3 regions of the Lacticaseibacillus rhamnosus genome follow, and region 3 is predicted to be linked to each of the others. Evidence: predicted binding sites of a transcription regulator. Region 3 holds the regulator's gene; each other region holds the start of a gene.
What was found. Region 3 encodes HrcA, which represses chaperone genes, less so after heat shock. Its sites were predicted from a motif close to TTAGCACTCNNNNNNNNNGAGTGCTAA; they were not measured.
Positions count from the first base shown of each region.

Region 1 (6,100 bases), 210 kb from region 3:
ATTTCTTTAGCAAGCGATCTAACGTGAAGGCAATTTCTTCACGCTGGATGTTGCGGCGTTCATTGGTGAATAATAGCTCAATATGCGAAGGGGCCTCTGTATAAACAACTGTGGTTTGACCGAGTGAAAAGACTTTGACGAGTCGGGCATCGGTACCGCTCAGCTGCTGGTTTACCAAATTTCTGAAGCTGTTGGTTACGTTAATTAATCGCATGGTCATGCCCTCCATTTCTCTCCCTACTGGTTTTATTATAAAACAGTTTAAGAAAAAATAATATTATTGACATCGTGATGACTGGACGGAATGGATACAACTACGCTCGTTGAGGTCCACTAACTTTAGCTTTCTAGGCGTATATTCAGTAAGCAAAAGCGCTGATCGCTGCTGCACTGACAAGAAAAGAGCGTGAACTTTTTATTTTGATAGTTGATCCTGGAAGCTGCGGAATAAAAAAACCGGTTCAAGCAATTTATGCTTGAACCGATTTAGTGCGAGCCTCATTTACGACCACGATAACCAATTGGTCGCACTGAGAACGTTTCAATCTTCAACAATCGGATTATTTCTTGGCTGTTTTTGAAGAGGCTTCTGCCTTGGCTGGTTCGCCAACTGTGATTTCTCCGTTGCTGATCCTTGCTTCAAGTTCCTTGGCATTAGGATGGTCGAGGTAAAAGTCAGCCACACGGTCTTCAATCTGTTCCTGGATAACCCGACGCAATGGCCGTGCCCCCATGGATGGATTGTAACCCAGAGTGACAAGCTTTTCCTTGACGGGATCGGTGACATGAATCGTTAATCCCTGACTCTTGAGATTGTTGTTAGTGTCATTAATCATCAGTGACACAATCTTCAATAGGTCGTCTTTAGAAAGCGGCTTGAATTCAACAATGTCATCAAAGCGATTCAGGAATTCTGGTTTGAAGTAGTTACCCAGCTGATCCAGCACACTGTGGGTTTTACCGCTTAACGTTGCACCAAAGCCTACGTTAGCTTCCGCATCAGTTGATCCGGCGTTAGAAGTCATGATGATGATAGTATCTTTGAAGGAAACAGTTCGACCTTGTGAATCGGTTAGGCGGCCGTCATCCAGAATCTGCAGGAACATGTTCATGACATCCGGGTGGGCTTTTTCGATTTCATCAAGCAGAATCAAACTGTATGGATTGCGCCGAACTTTTTCAGTTAGCTGGCCGGCTTCTTCATAGCCGACATAGCCTGGCGGTGACCCGATGAGCTTAGAGACGCTGAACTTCTCCATGTATTCCGACATATCAAACCGAATCATGGCATCTTCAGAACCGAATAGTTCTTTCGCGAGCTGTTTTGCCAGTTCCGTTTTGCCGACACCGGTTGGTCCGACAAAGAGGAATGAGCCAATTGGTCGCCCGGTCTTATTGAAGCCGATGCGATTGCGCCGAATTGCTCGAGCAACTTTATCAACTGCTTCATTTTGACCAATGACGTGTTGCTCAAGGTCACTGGCGAGATTCTTCAGTTGCGCCTGTTCCTGAGCTTTGAGTTCACCGACTGGAATGTTTGTCTTTTCTTCAACAATTTTTTCCATGTCTTTTTCGGTAACTGTTGGGATTTCATTATCTGGCAGGTTGGATTGCTTTTTGGCCATGTCTTCTAACTTGGTGACCTGATCACGATAGAAGGCGGCTTTTTCATAGTCTTCCTGCTTGAGTGCGGCTTGCTTTTGCTTTTCGGCATCAGCAATCTTAGCTTTAATGGTCTCAGGATCCACGGTTGCAATTGTCAGGTTCTTGCGTGAACCGGCTTCGTCTAACAAGTCAATGGCTTTATCAGGGAGGAAGCGATCCTGAATGTAACGATTGCTGAGGGTTGCCGCAGCTTCAATCGCACCTTCCGTGTATTTCACATGGTGGAAGTCTTGATAGCGCGGTTGCAGACCCTTCAGAATTTTAATGGTTTCATCAACGCTAGGCTCTTCAACCATCACTGGCTGAAGGCGCCGAGCAAGGGCAGAATCTTTTTCAATCTGACGGTATTCGTTGCTGGTCGTTGCCCCGACTAGTTGTAATTCGCCACGAGCCAATGCGGGTTTCAAGACGTTGCCGGCGTCCATCCCGCCTTCAGCATTACCGGCACCCACAATTTCGTGGATTTCATCAATAAATAGGATAATATTCTTATTTTGCTTCAGTTCGTCAATCAGTTGTTGCATGCGCTGCTCGAATTGACCGCGAATGCCTGTGCCTTGAACGAGTGAAACGACATCAAGGCGAATTACATGGCGATCCTGCAACTTGGCTGGAACGTCACCATTAGCAATCTTTAAGGCCAGTCCCTCAACAACCGCGGTTTTGCCGACCCCGGCTTCACCGATTAAAACTGGATTATTCTTGGTCCGGCGATTCAGAATTTCAATCACGCGTGAAATTTCCTTATCACGACCGATGACTGGATCAATTTGACCTTTGCGTGCCTGTTCAGTGAGATCAACACCAAACTGACCTAACAAGCCTTTACCGCCGTTGCCATTGCGGCCATTGTTGCCGTTGCCGCCGCGTCCTGCCTGGGTAGGCGGAACCTGTGCGTTTGGCTGTTGCGGTTGATCCATTCCCTGATTCATCGCACGGAAAATATCATCTAAGCTTCCAAACCCAAATGGATCGGATGCGTTGGTTGGATTCATATTTCCTCCTGCTTGTTTCTTGAGTAATTGATAACAGTTCTGGCAAAGATTGATTTCTTGCCGAGTACCATTAACAACGGTTGAAAGATGAATAGTGGCTGGATTCTTATGACAGTTTTCACATAACATTTTGTCACAACCTTCCTGTCTAATTAGGTGCCACATAACGGTCAAAAAGGTTTGACCTTTCTTGACCTATGGCAATAGTATACACCCTCATTACCAGAATGCAAGCACTCTAACCGCAAGAGTGCTAAAAAGATGCAAAAATTTCAGTGATATCAGGCCTTAGCGCTTTTTCAATGCCTACTTTTATGCTACCCTTATGAAGTGAGGTGAGGCAAATAGATGACTCAGGATTATGTCGCTTTAATGGATGAGTTAAAGACTGGTCAGCGTGACAAGATCACGGTGACGCCGGAAACGTTTATGGCGTTTCGGTCGGCATGGACAAACTATCCCGATCGTGAAGAGATTGTGGGGATGGCCAAACGCGATGGTGTCATCGAGTACCATTACCGGTCGGTCGATTCCCGCTAAGTAAGTGCCAAATCTCATGTGGCGCTTGTGATAGGCTGAAAAAAATGGTAAGGTTTACATGAATTGTTTTGGGTACGAGTACGCACACAAACTATTCGGAAAAACACTAGAAAAATCTAGTTAATACGAAGGAGCAGATCAGTCATGGAAAAACGCGAATTTAACATTATTGCAGAAACCGGGATTCACGCACGTCCGGCAACCTTGTTGGTACAAGCAGCTAGCAAGTTCAACTCAGATATCAACTTGGAATATAAAGGTAAGAGCGTTAACTTGAAGTCCATCATGGGTGTTATGAGTTTGGGCGTTGGTCAAGGTGCCGATGTTACAATCTCTGCTGAAGGCGCTGACGAAGCCGATGCAATCGCTGCAATTACGGACACAATGAAAAAGGAAGGCTTGGCTGAATAATGGCTGAACATTTGAAGGGAATCGCTGCTAGTGATGGGATCGCCACAGCGAAGGCCTATTTACTGGTTCAACCTGATTTATCATTTGACAAAAAGACGGTTGATGATCCTTCAAAGGAGATCGACCGGCTAAAGCAGGCACTTGATCAAAGTAATGATGAGTTAAAGGTTATTCGAGCAAAGGCCGCTGAATCGCTTGGCGAAGAAGAGGCACAAGTTTTTGATGCCCATATGATGATTTTGGCTGATCCTGACTTTACGGGTCAGATCGAGTCCAAGATCAAAGATGAAAAAGTCAATGCTGAACAGGCATTGAAAGAAATTTCTGAATTCTTCATTCAGACTTTTGAAGGCATGACGGATAATCCATATATGCAGGAACGTGCTGCCGATGTTCGCGATGTTACCAAACGGATCATGGCACATTTGTTAGGACGTACACTGCCGAATCCGGCATTAATTGACGAAGAAGTCATTATCGTGGCTCACGATTTGACGCCTTCTGATACTGCCCAATTGAACAAGAAATATGTTAAGGCCTTTGTCACTGACATCGGCGGACGGACAGCGCACAGTGCGATTATGGCACGGTCGCTGGAAATTCCAGCCGTTGTCGGTACGGACGATGTCACTAAGAAAGCGACCAACGGGGAAACGATCTCCGTCGATGGTTTGACTGGCGAAGTTGTCATTGATCCGACTGCTGATGAAGTTGCCAAATTCAAGCAGGCTGCTGAAGCATTTGCCAAGCAAAAAGCTGAATGGGCGCAGTTGAAGACAGCCAAATCGGTTACCGCTGATGGTAAGCACTTTGATGTTGCTGCTAATATCGGGACACCAAAAGATCTTGATGGGGTCTTGGCGAATGGCGCTGAAGGTATTGGTTTGTATCGGACTGAGTTCTTATACATGGATTCTGCTGAACTACCGACTGAAGACGATCAGTTTGAGGCCTACAAGAAGGTTCTTGAAACGATGAATCCAAAGCCGGTTGTTGTTCGCACCATGGATATTGGCGGGGATAAGCACTTGCCATATCTGCCATTACCGCAAGAACAGAACCCATTCTTGGGTTATCGTGCGATCCGGATCAGTCTTGATCGTCAGGATATTTTCCGGACTCAGCTGCGTGCGTTGTTGCGTGCGTCTGCTTTTGGTAACTTACGGATTATGTTCCCGATGATTGCGACGATTGCCGAGTTCAAACAGGCTAAGCAGATCTTTACTGAAGAAAAAGAAAAGCTGGTCAAGGATGGCGTGAAGGTTTCCGACAACATCCAACTTGGCATCATGATCGAAATTCCTGCTGCAGCTGTTTTGGCTGATCAGTTCGCCAAGTATGTTGACTTCTTCTCAATCGGTACCAACGATTTGATTCAATATTCGATGGCTGCTGATCGTGGGAACGAACATGTTTCATACTTGTATCAACCATATAACCCATCCATCTTGCGACTGGTTAAGCATGTTATTGACTCAGCGCATAAGGAAGGCAAATGGGCTGGTATGTGTGGTGAAGCAGCTGGCGATCCAATCATGGTTCCATTATTGCTTGGTATGGGACTTGATGAATATTCCATGTCTGCAACTTCTGTTCTTAAGGTTCGCAGCTTGATGAAGCGGCTTTCCACCGAGGACATGGCCAAGATGGCTGACGTTGCGTTGAATGAAAATATTTCAAACGACGAAAACGCTGATCTGGTTAAGAAGACTACCGGACAATAAAATGTATTGATTTAAAGAAGCTGTCAATCCTTTCTAGGGTTGACGCTTTTTTGTTTGGAATTGAAAAATTGGTTGTGATCTCTTGACGGAAGATGGGGCACAAGTCTGGATTGTGGCGTTCTGAAACGCGTTCGCCAGCCCAGAAACCTGCACATAAGGACCCTGAGCGCAATGATCAAAGTTCGGTCCTCACGCTCAAGGCCACTTATGCTCCGGTTTCTAACCGGGCTGGCTCACGCTCTGAAACGCGTTCGCCGGCGCAGAAGTCTGCGTGTAAGGACCTCAGTCGCAATGGCCAAGGCCCGGCCATCACGTCTGAGGCCACTTACACTCCGACTTCTAAGCGCGCCGGCTCACGCTCTTGTTGAAACGCGTTCGCCAGCCCAGAAACCTGCACATAAGGACCTTGAGCGCAATGGCCAAAGCCCGGCCATCACGCTCAAGGCCACTTATGCTCCGGTTTCTAACCGGGCTGGCTCACGCTCTGCAGATTTTTCAGAAAAGTGCTATGGTTATTATGTAAACTAAATGGTCGAGCTGCGATGCGGATCTTTGCTAGTAGGTATGGCGGTTCACCTAGTCGATGAGGGGGAATTGCATGTATTTGCAGAATCAAACAAAGACAGGCTTGCGTCAACGACACCATTCGTTGATGAGCGCACGTGTTCGTTTAAGGTTAGTTGCCCTGATTTCAACAATGGGTGGCCTTCTTTTTGGCTATGACACCGGCGTCATCAATGGTGCCTTGCCATTTATTTCCAGTGA
Region 1 is NZ_LR134331.1:1,816,177-1,822,276, reverse strand. Features, by position in the region: gene EL173_RS09290 (DUF1827 family protein) at 1-214, opposite strand, end outside; gene EL173_RS09285 (ATP-dependent Clp protease ATP-binding subunit) at 561-2,789, opposite strand; gene EL173_RS09280 (hypothetical protein) at 3,009-3,200, shown strand; gene EL173_RS09275 (phosphocarrier protein HPr) at 3,345-3,611, shown strand; gene ptsP (phosphoenolpyruvate--protein phosphotransferase) at 3,611-5,335, shown strand; gene EL173_RS09265 (sugar porter family MFS transporter) at 5,934-6,100, shown strand, end outside.
Region 1: a site for HrcA is predicted at 2,891-2,917, ahead of EL173_RS09285 (ATP-dependent Clp protease ATP-binding subunit). Genes of this name have one in related genera too.

Region 2 (6,100 bases), 670 kb from region 3:
TACTCGCCTTCTTTCATTGCGTATAGCATGACAATTGTTTCGTATGCTATTCCTTTGCTTGTCGGAATGGCGATGGCAGGGGTTGATCAGGCCAGTGGTCTCAATGCGGCACTGTTTACGAGCCGGTTTCGGCGCCGACAAATGTTTTCGGTTCGCTATGGCTATGGCCTTGCGTATTTATTAGGGGCAACAACAGTCGGTATTGGGATCACGCTTTTAGGCTTTTATGCCGCCGTACCTGCGATGTATGTCGGTCTCAGCGGGGCTAATATTGTGGGTGCATTATTACTCAATCTCGCCGTCAACAGTTTTATGTTTACAGTCGGCATTGGGGTTGGCACGATCTTTGCCTCGCCATTTTGGATGGGCGTTTTTGGCTTGTTTGGTACGTGGTTTGGCATGAGCGCAATAGAACGGTTTATAAATTCGATTAGATTTTACGGCCCAGTCAAAAAGAGCTTTTGGCACACGCTGATTCCCAGTGGCAACCAACTTTTTTGGGTACTATTTATCGGGGCGATACTGGCGAGTGTCGGCGGTTATTTCCTGATAAGGTGGTTGTTTGATCGGATTTCCCTAGAACATTCAGGCGATGTCCTATTGTTGCCGAAGCTGCGATGGTTAATTCTCGCATACGCACTCGTGGTGATTCCGTATACGTTTGATGATTGGATCTTACAAAATCGCTTAATATCATATGTTGTCTCAATTGGCATGGTGATTGGGCTAGGCGTATGGTGGCAGCGGCGAGAACATGTAGGATCGCAAACATCATTGAAAACCAAAACAGTTTGAAGCTAGCTTTAAGTCATGAAGTTTATGCAAACATACCTTTATGGCGTAAAAAAGTCGGCTCCAGCGCTGCATTTTCATGCACGTCGGAGCCGACTTTTTTGTGGGTCCTGATTGATTTTGATGATTGTTTGGCCAGACAGTTAACTAGTTAACTGCCATTAACGATCATAAGGGGTATAAATAATGTAGTTTTGATCCGTTGTGGCTTCAAAGTCAAATTGCGAGTTCTTCGCGTTTTGTTTGGTTTCTTCATTGCTAATCGTTTCGGTTTGTAAGCCGAGAGCTGTACGGAGTTTATTTGAGACTCGCTGCATTTCCGCATCGGAGGCAATCTGATAGGCGCCGTCCCCGACCCAGGCATTGACGCCCTGCAAATGATCGGTTGAGATGGTCTTGGCGGCATCACGATAATTCAAGAAGATACTTTGCATATCTGCGAAACTCATATTAGTGGCGATGTTCTTGGAAACCGTGTCCATAAGTTTGGTGAAATTACCGAGTGATCCCACTGATATGGCTTTTTTCAAAATAGCTTTGATCACTTGTTGCTGGCGTTTTTGGCGCCCGTAATCGCCTTCTGGGTCTGAATGACGCATTCGGGAATAAGCGAGGGCCATATTGCCGTTTAGGTGCATGTTGCCTTTAGTGAATTTCTGGTTGCCGGTATACGGGTCTTGGAATGAAAATGGGACGTTAACGTCAATCCCGCCGACTGCATTGACTACCTTTTCAAGTGCGCCCATGTTAATGGTTAAGTAGTAAGAAATCGGGACATTGACCAGCTTGGAGACAGTATTGATGGCCATGTCCGAACCGCCGACGTTATAAGCGGCATTGATTTTTTGCATATTGAATTCTTTGGTACCAATCAGTTCAGCAGCGGTATCCCGCGGAATGCTGACCATGGTGGTTTTTTTAGTCTTGGGATTAATGACGGCAACAATCATCGTATCCGAGTTGCCTTTTTCAATCCGTCCGTCTGCCCCCGTGTCAACCCCCAGTAGCAAAACAGCAAATGGTTTCTTTTGGGCAATATCCGTGCTGACGTGTTTGGTGGCATGGTATGTATTGTCAATCGCATATTTTGCCTGACTGTATAAGCGCAACGCATAAGCTCCGACTGTAAACAGGCCGACGACAAGGATTAAACCGATGAGTCTTCCCCAGTGAAATCGGCGGGGTTTTTGACGCTGACGGTGATTTGAGCGGGTCTCCATAATTTAACTCCTTCGTAAAAGCATTATTTTCCATTATAGGAGATTGTGGTGATGGGTGCGATTAATATTCGGTTACGTTTATAGGGCATGGGCAATGTAATAAAGCCAAACCATCCATAAGGCACCGACATGGGCGATGATCGGTGTGCTGATGGCGCCGGTGTGGCGATAATCGTAAGCAAGTACCAACCCGACCAGAGTTGCACTAAGCCAGTGGCCACCGGGTTGGGTCACGGCAAATAGGAGGCTGGCGATGAGCGCGCCGCCAAAGATACCGGTGACATTGACGAGATTACCGAACAGAACTTTACGAAAAGCCAACTCTTCCAAGATCGGCAATGCTAAGCCAATGGTCAAAAAGTACCAAGGATTAGTCGTCATACTGGAAAGCTGTTGATGAATTTGGCTGCTGGTTTGCGGCATTTTGAATAAAATGGTTTCAAGCCACGAACCAACCAGTTGCGCTGCCAAAACACCGGCAATGCCCATTACGCCCCAGAAGACGCGTTGCTGCGGGGCAAGAACGCCAGGTGCTTCAATCGCGTTGGCAATCACTAAGTTACGCTCGCTCAAAATCGCGATAATGAGTGCGACCATACTGATTAAGGTAACAATACCAAGGCTAAGGCGCCCAACCGGCAATATCTGAAAAATAAGGAGGTTAGCGATGAAGGCAACCAAGTAGGCGCCAATAATAGAAAAAGCATGTTTTTGAAGTGACATAAACGACTCCTTTTAAAAAATGTCTGAAATTAGTATAACATTCCGGAGTTTGGGGGTTGCATTCACCCGCAAAACTCGTTATAGTTACTTTTGTAGTTAGCACTTAGACGCAACGAGTGCTAAATCAAAAAATGTAATGTGGAGGGATTGCCTTGTTAAAACCATTAGGAGATCGCGTGATTGTCGAGGTCGTTGAAGAAGAGGAACAAACCGTTGGCGGCATCGTTTTAGCCAACAATGCAAAACAGAAACCGCAAACCGGCAAAGTTGTTGCTGTAGGTGAAGGCGCTTTGACACCGGAAGGCAAGCGTCTGCCAATGGCCGTTAAAGTTGGCGATACTGTATTATACGACAAATACGCCGGCTCTGAAGTGAAGTATGAAGGTCAAGACTACCTCGTACTGCACGAAAAAGACATTATGGCAATTGCGTAAAAAATAATCGATCAATTTTGAGGTGAATAAAAACAATGGCAAAAGAAATTAAATTCTCTGAGGATGCACGTGCCGCAATGCTGCGTGGCGTGGATCAGTTAGCAAACACAGTTAAGACAACGTTAGGACCAAAAGGCCGCAATGTTGTTTTGGACAAGAGCTATGGTGCACCGGAAATCACCAATGATGGTGTCACGATCGCAAAGTCAATTGACTTGGAAGATCACTATGAAAATATGGGTGCTAAGTTAGTCGCAGAAGTTGCTTCCAAGACTAATGATATTGCCGGTGATGGTACGACCACCGCAACGGTTTTGGCACAAAGCATTATTCGTGAAGGCATGAAGAACGTCACTGCCGGTGCTAACCCAGTCGGCATTCGGACCGGGATCGAAAAGGCAACCAAGGCTGCAGTTGACGAATTGCACAAGATCAGCCACAAGGTTAACGGCAAGAAGGAAATTGCCCAAGTTGCTTCCGTTTCCTCTTCTAATGAAGAAGTCGGCAACCTGATTGCTGACGCGATGGAAAAAGTTGGCCATGATGGTGTGATTACCATTGAAGAAAGCAAAGGGATTGATACTGAACTCTCTGTTGTTGAAGGGATGCAGTTTGATCGCGGCTATCTGAGCCAGTACATGGTTACCGACAACGACAAGATGGAAGCTGATCTGGATGATCCATATATCCTGATTACCGACAAGAAGATCTCCAATATTCAAGATATTCTGCCACTCTTGCAAGAAATCGTGCAACAAGGCAAGGCACTGTTGATCATTGCTGACGATGTTGCCGGTGAAGCACTGCCGACCTTGGTTCTGAACAAGATTCGAGGCACCTTCAATGTTGTTGCCGTTAAAGCACCTGGCTTTGGCGATCGGCGCAAGGCTCAACTTGAAGATATTGCGACCTTGACAGGTGGTACTGTCATCAGCTCCGATCTTGGCTTGGATTTGAAGGATACCAAGATTGAACAATTAGGCCGTGCAGGCAAGGTTACGGTTACCAAGGACGACACCACCATTGTTGATGGCGCTGGTTCCAAGGATGCTATTGCTGAACGGGTTAACATCATCAAGAAGCAGATTGCTGATACGACCAGCGACTTCGACCGTGAAAAACTGCAAGAACGCTTGGCTAAGTTAGCTGGCGGGGTTGCTGTTGTCAAGGTTGGTGCCGCAACGGAAACCGAACTGAAAGAACGTAAGTATCGGATCGAAGACGCTTTGAACGCGACCCGTGCTGCGGTTGAAGAAGGCTATGTTGCTGGTGGTGGTACTGCCTTGGTAGACGTATTGCCTGCTGTTGCTGCTTTGAAAGAAGACGGCGATGTTCAGACCGGGATCAACATTGTTCAACGTGCACTGGAAGAACCAGTTCGCCAGATTGCCGAAAACGCCGGCAAGGAAGGCTCTGTCATTGTTGAAAAGCTGAAGAAAGAAAAGCAAGGCATCGGCTATAACGCTGCAACCGGCGAATGGGAAGACATGGCTAAGTCAGGTATTATCGACCCAACCAAGGTTACCCGCTCTGCATTGCAAAACGCTGCCTCAGTTGCAGCACTGTTGCTGACAACAGAAGCAGTTGTGGCTGACAAGCCTGAACCAAAAGATAACAACGCTGCCGCTGCCGGCGCAAACCCAGCAGCTGGCATGGGCGGTATGATGTAATTTCGCCTCGGCGTTTAAGGCTGCAACAAAACACCAGTCCCCAACCGGGCTGGTGTTTTGTTGTACATAAGGAACAGATTCGGTTAATTCTGACGATCATTGAGGCGTGAAACAAGATGACCATGATTAACAAATAAAGATGGCAACTGAGCGGCATTAAGCGCAATAATAGGCATTGACCGGCTTTCCTTGGTAAAATAAAATAAATAAGTCATCTTGGTTATCATTTTAAAGTTGCCAGGATAGCGACAGTCAAGCAATGCGTGGGGTCCGTTTAATGAATTTCTCGCGCTCACATTAGCAAAGGGAGCGGTTGATATGAAACTAGTTCAAAATCCGATTCGACTTAACGCCAGCCTGCATAAAATGCTACCGAATACCATGCGTTATCTCTATAGTCGCAAGCCGGTTAAATACTTTGAGCTTTACACACTTGGTTCAGTACATGTTTATTATGTCGAAGGCTTTGACCAGATTGACATTGTGCTGACGCATGATAAACGGACAATCAAAGATACCGAGATTGATTTTGTCTTGGAAAAGTTATTGCCGGATACGCCAAAAGATGAATTGAAAATCGATCATGCTGCCAAAAGCGAGATTGAACATGAAGTCCATCGCAAGCTAAAGGTTCATGATGTTGTGATAGTCGAGAAGGCTTAATTGCCAGCGGTTACTTTTTCGGTCAGACGAAAGAGTGATCGCTTTTCTTTTGGTTTGCGCGAGTTCGTAAAATGGCGGTGTTGTTGCCAATCAATATAGGTTAAGATGAAAGAGGGTAGGCGCTGGGCAATTTTTAGCGTAGACTGGTGCATGTTTACTTTTTAAAATTTCAATTAAGGTTAATAGGAGTTTAAAATGATGCATTTGAAGCGGCTGTTTATTGGACGGCCATTGAAATCTTCCGAAGAAGGCGGACAACAGCTAAACATCTTCAAAGCGTTGGCGATGCTGTCGTCAGATGCTTTGTCAAGTGTGGCATATGGTACTGAGCAGATTGTCTTGGTTTTGACAACCTTGTCAGCTGCAGCAATCTGGTATTCATTGCCAATTGCGGCGTTTGTGTTGATTCTCCTGATCTCGCTGACACTTTCTTACCGGCAAATTATCCATGCTTATCCAAGTGGCGGCGGAGCTTATGTCGTTGCGAGCGAAAATCTGGGCAAGAATGCCGGTTTGACGGCGGGCGCTTCACTTCTGATTGATTACATGCTGACGGTTTCGGTTTCCGTTTCGGCGGGGGCTGAGGCGATTACCAGTG
Region 2 is NZ_LR134331.1:2,280,746-2,286,845, reverse strand. Features, by position in the region: gene EL173_RS11455 (hypothetical protein) at 1-795, shown strand, start outside; gene EL173_RS11445 (LCP family protein) at 954-2,012, opposite strand; gene EL173_RS11440 (CPBP family intramembrane glutamic endopeptidase) at 2,091-2,735, opposite strand; gene groES (co-chaperone GroES) at 2,888-3,169, shown strand; gene groL (chaperonin GroEL) at 3,205-4,839, shown strand; gene EL173_RS11425 (DUF1827 family protein) at 5,158-5,502, shown strand; gene EL173_RS11420 (APC family permease) at 5,698-6,100, shown strand, end outside.
Region 2: a site for HrcA is predicted at 2,832-2,858, ahead of groES (co-chaperone GroES). Genes of this name have one in related genera too.

Region 3 (6,100 bases):
TGCTCGGCACCGGGTGCGTGATTAAGATCGGGATGATATTTTTTTGAAAGCTTGCGAAACGCTTTACGAATTGTATCATCATCGGCATCCCTGCTCACACCGAGCGTCTCATAATAATCTTTCTGATCCGCCATAGTTCCTCCTCGATTCAGATCGTGACTGAAAATGCCAACTTAGCATAGCATAATTCAAACAAAAAGCCAAAACCGCGCCGCGGCTTCGGCTTTTTGCTAATGAACTGATGCCTTATTTCTTATCGTCGTCGGAAACATCCTTGTAGTCACCATTAATGGTGTCATCATCCGACTTCTTGTCATCAGCCGTACCTTGGGCTGCGCCACTCGTTGCGCCACCCTGGGCTTGTTGATTCTTTTGGGCATTTTCATACAACTTAACGGTCATATCCTGAACCAGCTTGTTCAAGTCGTCCCGCTTTTGCTTCATGTCATCAAGATTGTTTTCCTGTTGCGCCTTCTTCAGTGCTTCTTGCGCATCCTTGACTTTCTTGACATCCTCTTCCGGAACCTTGCCGTCAACATCCTTCAGGGTCTTATCTGTCTGGAAGAGTAATTGGTCGACATCGTTCTTCAAATCGACTTCTTCTTTGCGCTTCTCGTCGGCTTCAGCATTTTCTTCAGCTTCCTTCTTCATGCGCTCGATTTCTTCGTCAGACAAGCCGCTGGAACTCTTGATCGTGATGTTTTGTGACTTGCCAGTGCCAAGGTCCTTTGCCGATACCTGAACGATCCCGTTCTTATCAATGTCAAACTTGACTTCGATTTGCGGAACGCCACGTGGTGCTGGCGGAATGTCGGTTAGTTCAAAGCGACCAAGCGTCTTGTCATCTGCCGCCATTGGACGTTCACCTTGAAGTACGTGAATATCGACAGCTGGTTGATTGTCCGCAGCAGTTGAGAATACCTGACTCTTAGAGGTTGGAATGGTGGTGTTGCGGTCGATCAGCTTGGTGAAGACACCGCCCATGGTTTCAATCCCTAATGATAGCGGCGTAACATCCAGCAAAACAACATCCTTCACGTCACCGGAAATGACACCACCCTGAACGGCAGCACCTAGCGCAACCGCTTCGTCTGGGTTGATGCTGTGGTCCGGATCTTTGCCAGTCCATTCCTTAACTGCTTGTTGAACAGCAGGGATCCGTGTTGAACCACCATTTAAGATTACTTTGTCAATATCTGCATTCGTCAATTTAGCATCTTTCAGCGCATTTTCAACTGGCACCTTGGTCTTAGCAACCAAGTCGGCGGTCATTTCGTCAAATTGTGCACGGGTTAAAGTGCGTTCCAAGTGCAATGGGCCGTTGGGGCCGGCAGAAATAAATGGCAAGCTGATTTGCGTCTGGGTCACACCGGAAAGATCCTTCTTGGCTTTTTCGGCTGCATCCTTCAGGCGTTGCATTGCCATTTTGTCTTTAGACAGGTCAATGTTGTTATCCTTTTTGAATTCGGAAACAAGCCAGTCGATGATCTTGTTATCAAAATCATCCCCGCCTAAATGAGTATCGCCATTGGTTGACAGCACTTCGAAGACCCCATCACCTAACTGCAGGATGGAAACATCAAATGTCCCGCCGCCAAGGTCGTAAACCAAAATCTTTTCGTCTTTGTCACCTTTATCCAGACCATAAGCCAAGGCTGACGCGGTTGGTTCGTTGATAATCCGTTGAACATTCAAACCAGCGATCTTACCGGCATCCTTGGTTGCCTGACGCTGACTGTCGTTAAAGTAAGCCGGAACTGTGATAACCGCATCTTTAACCGGTTCGCCCAGATAGTCTTCAGAAAATTTCTTGATGTACTGTAGAATCATCGCTGAAATTTCTTGCGGGGTGTATTCTTTATCGCCAACCTTAACCTTATAGTTAGCTTCGCCCATGTGACGCTTAATTGACACGATGGTATCCGGGTTAGTGATTGCCTGGCGTTTTGCCACTTCACCGACTTGGATTTCACCATCTTTAAATGCGACAACAGATGGCGTGGTGCGATTGCCTTCCGGGTTGGTGATGATTTTTGGCTGATTGCCTTCCAAAACCGCAACTGCAGAGTTGGTGGTTCCTAAGTCAATACCAATAACTTTACTCATATTTTTATACCTTCTTTATTTCAGATTAATTATTTAGCGACAACGACCATAGCAGGGCGCAGAACCCGATCCTTGAGATAATACCCTTTTTGTAGTACCTGCGCGACCGTGTCAGCGGGATGTTGGTCATCCGCCGCCACGGTTTGTACTGCCTGTTGGGTATTCGGATCGAACTTGTCGCCAGCACCATCAATCGCAGTGATGCCATTTTCCTTCAAGGCGCGTTCCAGATGATCGTAAACCATCTGCACACCTTTTTTGAGTGAGGCCGCACTGTCATCTTTGGCTTCGGTTGCAAGCGCACGCTCTAAATTGTCAACTACCGGCAAAATCGCCTTGGCTAACTTCTGGCCGTCGTACTTCAACATTTTTTGCTGCTCTTTTTCAAACCGCGCATTCATGTTTTGAATCTCTGCAGCCGCGCGCAAATACTTGTCTTCGAATGCATCACGCTCTTGCTTCAGTTGTTCACCATCATGCTTGCTGGTTTTCAATTGCTCATTAAGATCAGCAATGCTTTCCTGCAGAATTTCTTCTTTTAGCGAAGTCTCAGGCGTGTCAGCAGCGTGCTTGGCGTCTTTGGCGGTATCTGCAGCAGTTTGCTTTGCTTTTTGTTCTGCCATGGTATCCTCCCTTTTAACCACATCTATTCGCGCAATTGGTTAACGTTAACAGATGCTTGTTATCATCTATCATTGATCAAAGTTGGCGTAATAGTCCGTCAACCGTTTAGCCAGCTCCTCTCGGAAAACATCCAACAGTCCGATCATCTTGGAATACGGCATCTGGGTTGGCCCTAATAAGGCAATCATTCCCGTGCCGTGGTCACCGACATCATAACTGGCGGTAATCAAGCTGAGATTGGCCAGATCAATTGGCTTTAACTCCGGACCTAGACGAACCGTGACCGGTGTTTGGCGAACCGGTCCGCCAAGCAGTTCGGTAAGATCACCGTGATCAGCATCAATCAAGGACATAATCTTTTTCAACTCGTGAATATCCGAGTCGCCGAGATAGTCCATTAAATTTAAGCGCCCACCCACATAGAAACGCTCTGAAGCGGCGGACTTTAAGACATTACCGAAGATATCCAGGAAGCCTTCAGGACTGGTCAGATACTGCATCAGCATCGACGGAACATCAGTCTTTAGCCGCTGAGCAACTTGAATAAGCGGCAAACCGACCAGCTGATCATTGACAATGCGAATCGCCTTTTCCAGCTCGTCAGATGAGATGCTTTCAGGAACGGTGAAAACCTGATTTTCAACATTGCCGTTGTTCGTCACTAAAATCGCCATAACTTGGTGATTGCCCAACGGTACAAGTCGAAATCCGGTCAATTTAATGTTATTCACTTCTGGCCCTAAGCTGATCGCCGTGTAACTGGTCAGATTGGATAAAATCTGCGCACTTTGCGCCACAATTTCATCCATCTTATTGTAGCGTTGACCGAATGCTTGCTTGATCGTGGCTAGTTCACGGTGGGAAACACGCACTGGCTCGACCAGATGATCAAGATAGTAGCGATAGCCTTGAGTCGAGGGTACTCGACCGGAACTGCTATGGGTCTTGGTGATCAAACCGGCGTCTTCCAGCGATGCCATATCATTGCGGATCGTGGCGGAACTGACATGAACCGGCAGTTCCTGCATTAACGTCTTGGAACCGACCGGCTGCCCACTTTCAGTAAACAGGCGGATGATTTCTTTTAAGACGAGCAATTGCCGTTTCGTCAACATTTTCTCACCTCACCTTTAGCACTCGTTTCACATGAGTGCTAATACACTAAATAATATACCAAGCGCCGTTAGCAAAGTCAAGGTAGGATTGCTAAAATGTTCCATCAACAGCCAACTGCGGTTAGATCTTTTGTCATATCCGAAGCATGATTCATCATTAGACCAGTGGCTCATCAAGTAGGAATTGTTGGAAAACCTCATTTCCCAAAAATTTGCCGCGATTCGTCAGTCGGATATAGCCATTTTGGCGCTCGATTAACCCTTGGCTTTCCAGCTCCGGAACCGTCTCGCCGTAAACCGCATCGACCGTCATATGATAGCGGCGATAAAAACGATCTTCATTGACGCCTGCCATGGTGCGTAAGCCAAGAAACATTTCTTCCTCAATTTGCTCAGAAACCGGTACTAAATGATGGGCCAGAACCGGTAAATGGTCGGCATGCAACGGTGCCAGATACTGTTTGATCGGCCCATAATTATGATACCGGTCACGACCGAGATAGCCAAATGCGCCTGCCCCGAAGCCAAAATATTTATCATTTTGCCAATAAAGTAGATTGTGCCGACATTGATACCCTGTTTTGGCAAAATTACTAATCTCATATTGATGCCGTCCGTGAGCTTCCATTAAGTCGATGGCATCTTGGTACATATCAGCTTCAACGTCTTGCGTCGGCAACCGCAGCTTTCCTTGACGCATGAGATTATAAAAAATCGTCTTGCGCTCCAGGATCAATGAATAGGTCGAGTAATGTGGCAAGTCCAATGCCAAAGCTTTTTGAAGGCTGTTCAAAAAGTCATCGCGGCTTTGATCAGGCAGGCGAAAAATCAAATCAATCGATAAGTTGTCAAACCCGACTTTTCTAGCATTGCCGATCGCTGTATAAACATCTTTTGCTCGGTGAATCCGACCAATGCGCTTCAAGACGTCATCATTAAACGATTGCACGCCAATCGACAACCGGTTAACCCCAAAGTCGTGTAAGACCTGTAACTTGTCGGTGGTCAGTAAGTCATTGGGATTGGCTTCAAAGGTAAATTCACCGTGATCAAAATGAAGAATATCGCGAATACCTTGGCACAAAACGGCAAGCTGTTGCGGTGTCAGCGTTGTTGGGGTGCCACCGCCAACATAAACCGTTTCAATTTTTTCTTCTGGATGCTCTGCCATCACCATGCGCATTTCTTTGAGCAACATGGCGACATAATCATCGACCGGCTGACCTTCAATAAACACCTTATTAAAATCGCAATAGTAACAAATATGCTCGCAAAACGGTATGTGGATATATGCGCCTGCCATGTTAATCCTTCCTCACCCGAAAATATTGGCGAACGGTTTGTTCATCTGTCTTTAACTGCGCAATCAAAGCATCGGCACCGGCAAACTTGACCTCACCGCGTAAGTAGTGGTACCAACGGACTTGAACCGTTTTACCATAGATCATCTGGTTAAAATCAAGCAGGTTAATTTCAAGCGTTACCGCCCGATCATCTCCAAATGTGACATTGCGGCCAATTGAAGCCATTCCTAAGTACCAAGTATCATCAACTTTGACGGTCACAGCATAGATGCCAATACCTGGAAGCCGCTGTTGGCCCAATGTGGTTAAATTAATCGTCGGGAAACCAAGCAAGCGGCCACGCGCCTCACCATGAACTACCTTGCCTGTTGTCAGATAGACATAACCTAATAATTCGTTGGCGGTGTCAATATCGCCACGGTCTAATGCATCGCGAATACGGGTCGAACTGATCTTCTTGCCGTCCTCAGCCAGCTTAGGGACACTGACGACTTCAAAGCGACCGCGCGCATATTCCGGCAATAATGCCATATTGGCCACAGCGCGTTTGCCATACGTATAGTCAAAACCGGCCACAACCGCAGCCGCTTTTAGCCCGACCAAATAATCATCAACAAATGCTTGCGGCGATAAAGCAGCAAATGCTGGTGTAAAGTGGACAAAATACAATAGATCCACGCCAAATTGCTGCATTAAGGCAATTTTTTCTTCCCGGGTCGATAAATACCGAATCGCCGTTTTGGCAACGCCACGGTACACGATCGCCGGATGCATATCAAATGTCATCACAGCAAGTGGCAGTTTTTTTGCAAGGGCAACTCGTTTACCCGCTTGAATCACCGCTTGATGGCCACGATGGACCCCGTCAAAGAAGCCCAGTGTTAGGACAATGGGCTGCGGTGGTGCCGCTGATGCCTGCAGTGGCGGTTGAATATCAATGACTTTCATTCA
Region 3 is NZ_LR134331.1:1,605,788-1,611,887, forward strand. Features, by position in the region: gene dnaJ (molecular chaperone DnaJ) at 1-134, opposite strand, end outside; gene dnaK (molecular chaperone DnaK) at 247-2,106, opposite strand; gene grpE (nucleotide exchange factor GrpE) at 2,136-2,729, opposite strand; gene hrcA (heat-inducible transcriptional repressor HrcA) at 2,799-3,845, opposite strand; gene hemW (radical SAM family heme chaperone HemW) at 4,003-5,148, opposite strand; gene ribF (riboflavin biosynthesis protein RibF) at 5,150-6,097, opposite strand.